2 regions of the Nonomuraea sp. N2-4H genome follow, and region 1 is predicted to be linked to the other one. Evidence: riboswitches for the same ligand, from Rfam matches in the RefSeq annotation. Region 1 holds a riboswitch; the other holds the start of a gene.
What was found. A riboswitch is a leader RNA that binds a small molecule or an ion and turns the genes downstream of it on or off. The one in region 1 is predicted to bind glycine.
Positions count from the first base shown of each region.

Region 1 (4,287 bases):
ACGTGACCCGCGAGGACGACGTGATCCGCATGTTCGCCACCGCGCACGAGACATACGGCAGCGTGGACATCGCCTTCAACAACGCCGGCATCTCGCCGCCCGACGACGACTCGATCCTGGAGACCGGCCTGGAGGCCTGGCGGCGGGTCCAGGAGGTGAACCTGACCAGCGTCTACCTGTGCTGCAAGCACGTCATCCCGTACATGCGGCGGCAGGGCAAGGGCTCGATCATCAACACGGCCTCGTTCGTCGCGGTCATGGGGTCGGCGACCTCGCAGATCTCCTACACCGCCTCCAAGGGCGGCGTGCTGGCGCTGTCGCGGGAGCTGGGCGTGCAGTTCGCCAGGGAGGGCATCAGGGTGAACGCGCTGTGCCCCGGCCCGGTGAACACGCCGCTGCTGCAGGAGCTGTTCGCCAAGGACCCGGAGCGGGCGCAGCGGCGGCTGGTGCACGTGCCGATCGGCCGCTTCGCCGAGGCGTCGGAGATCGCGGCGGCGGTGGCGTTCCTGGCCAGCGACGACGCGTCGTTCATCACGGCCAGCGAATTCCTGGTGGACGGCGGCATCTCCGGCGCGTACGTCACACCGCTGTAAGAGGGGGCGCGGGTCTAAGGGGACACGCCATGCGGCGTCCGGTCATCGGCATCACCTGTTACGTCGAGCAGGCCACGTTCACGGTGTGGCGGGACACGCCCGCCGCGCTGCTGCCGCATGCGTACGTGGAGAAGGTGGCGGCGGCGGGCGGGCAGCCGGTCGTGCTGCCGCCGGCCGGTGAGCCCGCCGCGCTCGTGGACCGGCTCGACGGGCTCATCCTGGCGGGCGGCGGCGACATCGACCCGGCCAGGTACGCCGCGACGCCGCACGAGCGCACCGGCTACGTGCGGGAGTTCCGCGACGCGGCCGAGTTCGCGCTGCTGCGCGCCGCGCTCGACGCCGGCCTGCCCTACCTGGGCATCTGCCGGGGTCTCCAGGTGCTGAACGTGCTGCTCGGCGGCAGCCTGCACCAGCACCTGCCGGACGTCGTGGGCCACACCGGCCACTGCCCGGGTCCCGGCCGTTTCGGCGACCTGCCGGTCACGCCCGTGCCCGGCTCGCGGCTGGCCAAGGCCCTGGGTGCGGAGCCGCTGCCGGTCCCCCACTACCACCACCAGGCCGTGGACCGTCTCGCGCCCGGCCTGGCGGTCACCGCGACGGCGGCGGACGGCACGATCGAGGCGGTGGAGCTGGACCGGGACGCCCTCACGATGGCCGTGCAGTGGCACCCGGAGGTGGCGGCCGACCCGAAGCTCTTCGAGGCGCTGGTGGCGGCCTGCTGAACCCTCGCCGGACGGCGAACGCGACAAGACCCCCATAACACCACTAGGCTGGCGGGCATCACCGATGAAACCGTGCGGGAGAGTGCCCTGACAGCCGGTCAGGGCCCCTGAAGGAGCAAGCCCTCCCCGCGAACCTCTCAAGGCAAAGGACCGCACGGCTACGGTGTCTCTGGAAAGCAGGCCCTCGGGGCCTCGCCGAAGGTGAAAGTCCGGCAAAAGTCGGGCGAAGCTCTCAGGCACCGATGACAGAGGGGGAGGATGCTGGCATCCACTCCTGTCCTGAGGTGCGACCAATGTCCCGACCGACACCGCTCCGAGACGTTCACGAGAGCCTCGGCGCCACCCTGACCGACTTCGCCGGCTGGCTCATGCCGCTCCGGTACGGCAGCGAGTCCGCCGAGCACCGCGCCGTCCGCGAGGCGGCCGGGCTGTTCGACCTGTCGCACATGGGCGAGATCTTCGTCACCGGCCCGCAGGCCGCCGAGGCCCTCGACTACGCGCTCGTCGGCCACCTGTCGGCGCTGGCCGTCGGCCGGGCCCGCTACACCATGATCGTCAACGAGCGCGGCGGGGTGCTCGACGACCTCATCGTCTACCGCCTCGGCGACGAGGAGTTCATGGTCGTCGCCAACGCCTCCAACTACGAGAAGGTCGCCGCCGAGCTGACCGGGCGCGCCAAGGCGTACGACGCGGTCGTCGAGGACCGCTCCGACCAGTACGCGCTGATCGCCGTCCAGGGCCCGCGCTCGCAGGAGATCCTGGCCACGCTCACCGACGCCGACCTGGACGGGCTCAAGTACTACGCCGGCCTGCCCGGCACCGTGGACGGCCGCAAGGCCCTCATCGCCCGCACCGGCTACACCGGCGAGGACGGCTTCGAGCTGTTCATCCACAACGCGGACGCCGTCCCGCTCTGGCACGCGCTCACGGCCGCGGGCGAGCCGCACGGGCTCAAGCCGGCGGGCCTGTCCGCCCGTGACACTCTCCGCCTGGAGGCCGGCATGCCGCTGTACGGCAACGAGCTGACCGCGGAGCTGACCCCGTTCGACGCGGGGCTCGGCAGGGTGGTGAAATTCGACAAGCCCGGTGACTTCGTCGGCCGGTCCGCGCTGGAGGCGGTCAAGGACGACCAGCCCAGGCGCAGGCTCGTCGGCCTGGTCGCGCGGGGCCGCCGGGTGCCGCGCCACGGTTACCCGGTGACCCGAGACGGCGCGGTCGTCGGCGAGGTCACCAGCGGTGCGCCTTCCCAGACTCTGGGCAAGCCCATCGCGATGGCCTACGTGGACAGCGGCGCCGATTCTGGCCTGGCTGTGGACATCCGGGGCAGCCATGAACCTGTGGACCTGGTCGAGCTGCCCTTTTACAGGAGGAACAAGTGAGCAACATCCCTGACGACCTGAGCTACACCAAGGAGCACGAGTGGGTGCGCGGCGTCGAGGACAGCGTCACCGTGACCGTCGGCATCACGGACTTCGCCGCCGAATCCCTTGGTGACGTCGTCTATGTGCAGCTCCCGGAGGTCGGCAGCAACGTCGAGCCGGGTGACTCCGTCGGCGAGGTGGAGTCGACCAAATCCGTGAACGAGGTCTACACGCCGGTCGGCGGCGAGATCGTCGAGGTGAACCAGGCGGTCGTGGACGACCCGAGCCTGGTCAACAGCGACCCGTACGGCGAGGGCTGGATGTTCAAGGTCCGCGTGGAGGGCGACCCCGAGGACCTGCTCTCGCCTGAGGAGTACGCCGCGCTCACCGCGGGCGACTCCTGACCCACCCGCCGGGGCCCGCGCGGCCGGGCCCCGGCCCTTCATGAAAGGCGCACATCAATGGCGATCAGCGTCTTCGACCTGTTCAAGATCGGCATCGGCCCGTCGAGCTCGCACACCGGCGGCCCGATGGCCGCCGCGCACAAGTTCGCCCGCGGCCTGCACCAGGACGGCCTGCTCGACCAGGTGGCCCGCGTGGAGGTCATCCTGTACGGCTCGCTGGGCCTGACCGGCAAGGGCCACGGCAGCGACAAGGCCGTCCTGCTCGGCCTGTCGGGCGACAAGCCCGAGCTGGTCGACGTGGACACCGTGGACGCCCGCATCGCCGCCATGCGCGAGTCGGGCACCGTCACGCTCTTCGGCGTCCGCGAGATCCCCTTCGTCGTCGGCGAGCACCTCGTCTTCGAACGCAAGATCACGCTGCCCGAGCACCCCAACGGCATGCGCTTCACCGCCTGGTCGGAGTCGGGCGAGCGGCTGCGGGAGAAGGTCTACTTCTCCGTCGGCGGCGGCTTCGTGGTGGACGAGCAGGCCACCGGCGCCGACCGCATCAAGCCGGACGACACCGTGCTGCCGTACCCGTTCAGCACCGCCGAGGAGCTGCTCAAGCACTGCTCGGCCACCGGCCTGTCGATCTCCGCGCTGATGCTGGAGAACGAGAAGGCGTTCGGCCGCACCGAGGACGAGATCAGAAGCGGCCTGATGAACCTCTGGCGGGTCATGTCGGAGTGCGTCGCGCGCGGCATCTCCAAGGAGGGCGTGCTGCCCGGCGGGCTGAAGGTCAAGCGCCGGGCCAACCAGCTCCACCGCCGCCTGCAGTCAGAGCCGCCGGAGAAGGACCCGTTGCAGGCGATGGACTGGGTGACGCTGTTCGCGCTGGCCGTCAACGAGGAGAACGCGGCCGGCGGCAGGATCGTCACTGCCCCCACCAACGGCGCCGCCGGCATCATCCCGGCCGTGCTCACCTACTACACCCGCTTCGTCCCCCACGCCGACGACGACGGCGTCATCCGTTTCCTGCTGACGGCGGGCGCGATCGGGGTGCTGTTCAAGCAGAACGCCTCGATCTCCGGCGCCGAGGTGGGCTGCCAGGGCGAGGTCGGCTCGGCCTGCTCGATGGCCGCCGCCGGGCTCACCGAGGCCCTGGGCGGCACGCCCGAGCAGGTGGAGAACGCCGCCGAGATCGGCATCGAGCACAACCTGGGGCTGA
Region 1 is NZ_CP147987.1:6,137,371-6,141,657, forward strand. It holds gene WBK31_RS28070 (3-oxoacyl-ACP reductase) at 1-593, shown strand, start outside; gene WBK31_RS28075 (gamma-glutamyl-gamma-aminobutyrate hydrolase family protein) at 623-1,315, shown strand; glycine riboswitch at 1,381-1,478, shown strand; gene gcvT (glycine cleavage system aminomethyltransferase GcvT) at 1,609-2,694, shown strand; gene gcvH (glycine cleavage system protein GcvH) at 2,691-3,080, shown strand; gene WBK31_RS28090 (L-serine ammonia-lyase) at 3,138-4,287, shown strand, end outside.

Region 2 (4,287 bases), 2.1 Mb from region 1:
CCTGACCGAGCAGCGCGACCACTACCTGCCGCTGCGCGTGATCAAGGACAAGATGGCCGAGAGCTTCGGCCGGCCGCGCGCGGTGCAGCAGGCGCAGGAGGTCAAGCTCAGCCGGGCCGAGCTGCTCGAGAGGGCGGGCATCGACGACGAGACGCTCACCGAGCTGGAGGACTACGGCCTGCTGGCCCCGGTGGCCAGGCGCTACGACGAGGAGGCGCTCAAGATCGCCCGCACCGTCGGCGCCCTGGCCCGTTTCGGCCTGCACGCCCGGCATCTGCGGGCGGTCAAGGCGGCGGCCGAGCGCGAGGCCGGGCTGGTCGAGCAGACGGTCGCCCCGATACTCAAGCGGCGCCGCCCCGGAGCCATCGGAGAGGCCGACGAGGTCGCCCGCGAGCTGTCGAATCTTCTGCTCGACCTGCACGCATCCCTTGTGCGCACGGAGGTGCGGTCGGTCCTGGGTCGTTGACGACGAAGCGAGCTGGGAGGCGAGGGCACATTCCGGGCCCACCGGGTGTTACGTTGAATTGCAGGAACCAGTCAGCAGAAGCGATGTTCACAAGCTGTGCCGGGTGACCGGTCAGGAATACGGAGCAGCCCGTGTTGCAGATGGAGGTCGTGGGCGTTCGAGTTGAAATGCCCACAAATCAGCCGATCGTCTTGCTCAAGGAGGCACACGGGGAGCGGTTCCTTCCTATATGGATCGGCATGACCGAAGCCACGGCCATCGCACTGGCCCAGGCTGAGGAGCCGCCGCCGCGGCCGCTCACCCACGATCTCTTCCGAGACGTGCTGAGCGCCCTGGGTGTGGGCCTGCGAGCGGTCAACATCGTCGCCCTGCGCGACGGCATCTTCTTCGCCGACCTGGTGTTCTCCAACGGCGTGGAGGTGAGCGCGCGGCCGTCCGACTCGATCGCGCTCGCCCTGCGTACGGGGGCGCGGATCTTCGCCAGCGAAGAGGTCGTCCAGGAGGCCGGGGTGATCATTCCGGACGACCAGGAGGACGAAGTGGAGAAGTTCAGGGAGTTCCTTGACACGATCACTCCTGAAGACTTCGGCAGGGCGGGGTAGGTATTTCAGTGCATTTACGCTTCACGACGCGCCGAGCCGGATCGTTGACTGAGCATGGTCACGGTCCTACGGTGCAAGTGAAACCCGTGGCCGCCCTTTACGAACCCCCAGATCAGGCCACGGGATGAGAGAAAGCCGGAGGTCCGCGTGGCGGTCAGCAGCGGCGAGGGAAAGACGGCCGGCCAGGAAGATCCGGTGCGGCGCGAGAGCGCGCGGCAGCGTGCCGGAGAGCAGGGACTGCTCTTCGACGAGCAGCCGACGGCGCTGCCGGGTGACATCGGATACCGCGGGCCCACGGCCTGCGCCGCCGCCGGCATCACCTACAGGCAGCTCGACTACTGGGCGCGCACGGGCCTGGTAGAGCCCACGATCAGGGCCGCGCACGGTTCGGGCTCACAGCGGCTCTACAGCTTCCGCGACATCCTGGTGCTCAAGGTCGTCAAACGGCTCCTCGACACCGGGGTGTCGCTGCAACAGATCCGTACGGCCGTCCAGCACCTGCGTGACCGCGGGGTCGCCGACCTCGCCCAGATCACGCTCATGAGCGACGGCGTCAGCGTCTACGAGTGCACCTCGGCCGACGAGGTGATAGACCTCCTCCAGGGCGGGCAGGGCGTGTTCGGCATCGCGCTCGGCCGGGTCTGGCGCGAGGTCGAGGGATCCCTCGCGGAGCTGCCGGGGGAACGAGCGGCGGTCGAGGACACCGTCCCGGCCGACCACCCCGCTGACGAACTGGCCCGCAGGCGGCGCGCCCGCCGCATCGGCTGACCTGATCACTTCCGTACCGCTCGCACCCGGGGGAACGCCGCCCGGGGCGGGGCACGCAGGGGAGCGGAGAGGCGGCACAGCGTCACCGCGCCATCAGGCCCTCACCGCCGGACCTGCGGTGAAGTGCGCCCTTCACGCGTGGTGCGGTGCACGGCAATCCCGGCCTAACGTAGTAATCTAGGACAGCAAAGCTGACGACCCCGTGCGGGAGAGTCCCCGGGCACCGTGCCCAGGGCGCCGAAGGAGCAACCCTCCCCGGAATCTCTCAGGCAACCGGTACCGCTCGGGCGAGGCGACTCTGGAAAGCAGGCGCGCCCGCCAGGCGTGTCTCACCGACGGTGCAAGCCCTGCGTCAGGGTGAAGCTCTCAGGTCGTGGCGCCGCGCAACGCGTGGCCCGCGCTGACAGAGGGGGAGATCCGGCACTCGCCCGCGCCCCGGCGCCGGTCTCCGAAAGCCTCGGGAGGCACACCATGACCGATCTGTCAGCTCCGCCGTTCTCGTCCAGGCATATCGGCCCCTCCGAGTCCGAGCAGCAGCGCATGCTCGAGGCCGTGGGCTTCGAGTCCGTCGCCGACCTCGTGGCCGTGGCCGTGCCGGAGTCGATCAGGGCCAAGGACCGGCTCCGGCTGCCCGCCGCGATCGGCGAGGCCGAGGCCATCGCCGAGCTGCGCGCTCTGGCCGGCCGCAACAAGGTCCTCACCTCCATGATCGGCCTGGGCTACTACGACACCGTCACGCCCGCCGTCATCCGCCGCAACCTGCTGGAGAACCCGGGCTGGTACACCGCCTACACGCCGTACCAGCCGGAGATCTCGCAGGGCCGCCTTGAGGCGCTGCTGAACTTCCAGACGGTCGTCTCCGACCTCACCGGCCTGCCCGTCGCCGGCGCGTCCCTGCTCGACGAGGGCACCGCCGCCGCCGAGGCCATGACGCTGGCCCGCCGGGCGGGCAAGTCCAAGAGCAACGTGTTCGTGGTGGACGCCGACGCGCTGCCGCAGACCAAGGCCGTGCTCGCCACCAGGGCCGAGCCGCTCGGCATCACGCTCGTCGAGCACTCGCTCGACGGTGAGCTGCCCGAGTGCTTCGGCGTGCTCGTGCAGTACCCGGGCGCCTCCGGCCGGCTGCGCGACTTCCGCGACGTCGCCGCCGCCGCGCACGACAAGGGCGCGCTCGTCGTGGCCGCCGCCGACCTGCTGGCGCTCACGCTGATCGCCGCCCCCGGCGAGCTGGGCGCCGACATCGCCGTCGGCTCCTCCCAGCGCTTCGGCGTGCCGTTCGGCTTCGGCGGTCCGCACGCGGCCTACATGTCCGTACGCGACGGGCTGCAGCGCCAGCTCCCCGGCCGCCTGGTCGGCGTGTCCGTGGACGCCGACGGCGACCCCGCCTACCGGCTGGCCCTGCAGACCCGCGAGCAGCACATCCGCCGCGAGAAGGCCACCAGCAACATCTGCACCGCCCAGGTGCTGCTGGCCGTCATCGCGAGCATGTACGCCGTCTACCACGGCCCCGAGGGCCTGCGCCGCATCGCCCGCCGCGTGCACCGCCAGGCCAGCGCCCTGGCCGAGAGCCTGAAGGGCGCCGGCATCGAGGTCGTGCACGGCGAGTTCTTCGACACCGTGCTCGCCCGCGTGCCCGGCAGGGCCGCTGAGGTCGTGGCCGCCGCCGCCGAGCGGGGCATCAACCTCTGGCAGGTGGACGCCGACCACGTCTCCGTCGCCTGCGACGAGAAGACCGGCGCCGCCGAGCTGGCCGCCGTACGCGCCGCGTTCGGCGTCACCGGCGACGCGATCGAGCCCGAGCAGGCCCCCGACGCGCTGCCCGCCTCGCTGCTGCGCGAGAGCGACTACCTGACCCACCCGGTCTTCCACCAGCACCGCTCCGAGACCGCGATGCTGCGCTACCTGCGCAAGCTCCAGGACAAGGACATCGCGCTCGACCGCTCGATGATCCCGCTCGGCTCCTGCACGATGAAGCTGAACGCGACCACCGAGATGGAGCCGATCACCTGGCCGGAGTTCGCCGCCATCCACCCGTTCGCGCCCGAGTCGCAGGCCGAGGGCTACCGCGAGCTGATCGGCACGCTGGAGAGCTGGCTCGCCGAGGTGACCGGCTACGACGCCGTCTCCATCCAGCCGAACGCCGGCTCCCAGGGCGAGTTCGCGGGCCTGCTGGCCATCCGCGCCTACCATCGCGCCAACGGCGAGGACCGGCGCGACGTCTGCCTCATCCCGTCGTCCGCTCACGGCACCAACGCCGCCAGCGCCGTCATGGCCGGCATGCGCGTCGTCGTCGTGGCCTGCGACAAGGACGGCAACGTCGACCTCGCCGACCTCGACGCCAAGATCGAAAAGCACCGCGACGCGCTCGCCGCGATCATGGTGACGTACCCGTCCACGCACGGCGTGTACGAGGAGGCCATCACCGAGATCTGCGCCAAGGTGCACGAGGCC
Region 2 is NZ_CP147987.1:4,007,438-4,011,724, reverse strand. It holds gene WBK31_RS18650 (MerR family transcriptional regulator) at 1-466, shown strand, start outside; gene WBK31_RS18645 (bifunctional nuclease family protein) at 598-1,068, shown strand; gene WBK31_RS18640 (MerR family transcriptional regulator) at 1,216-1,836, shown strand; glycine riboswitch at 2,032-2,128, shown strand; gene gcvP (aminomethyl-transferring glycine dehydrogenase) at 2,308-4,287, shown strand, end outside.
Region 2: another riboswitch for glycine. It lies ahead of gcvP (aminomethyl-transferring glycine dehydrogenase); the one in region 1 lies ahead of gcvT (glycine cleavage system aminomethyltransferase GcvT).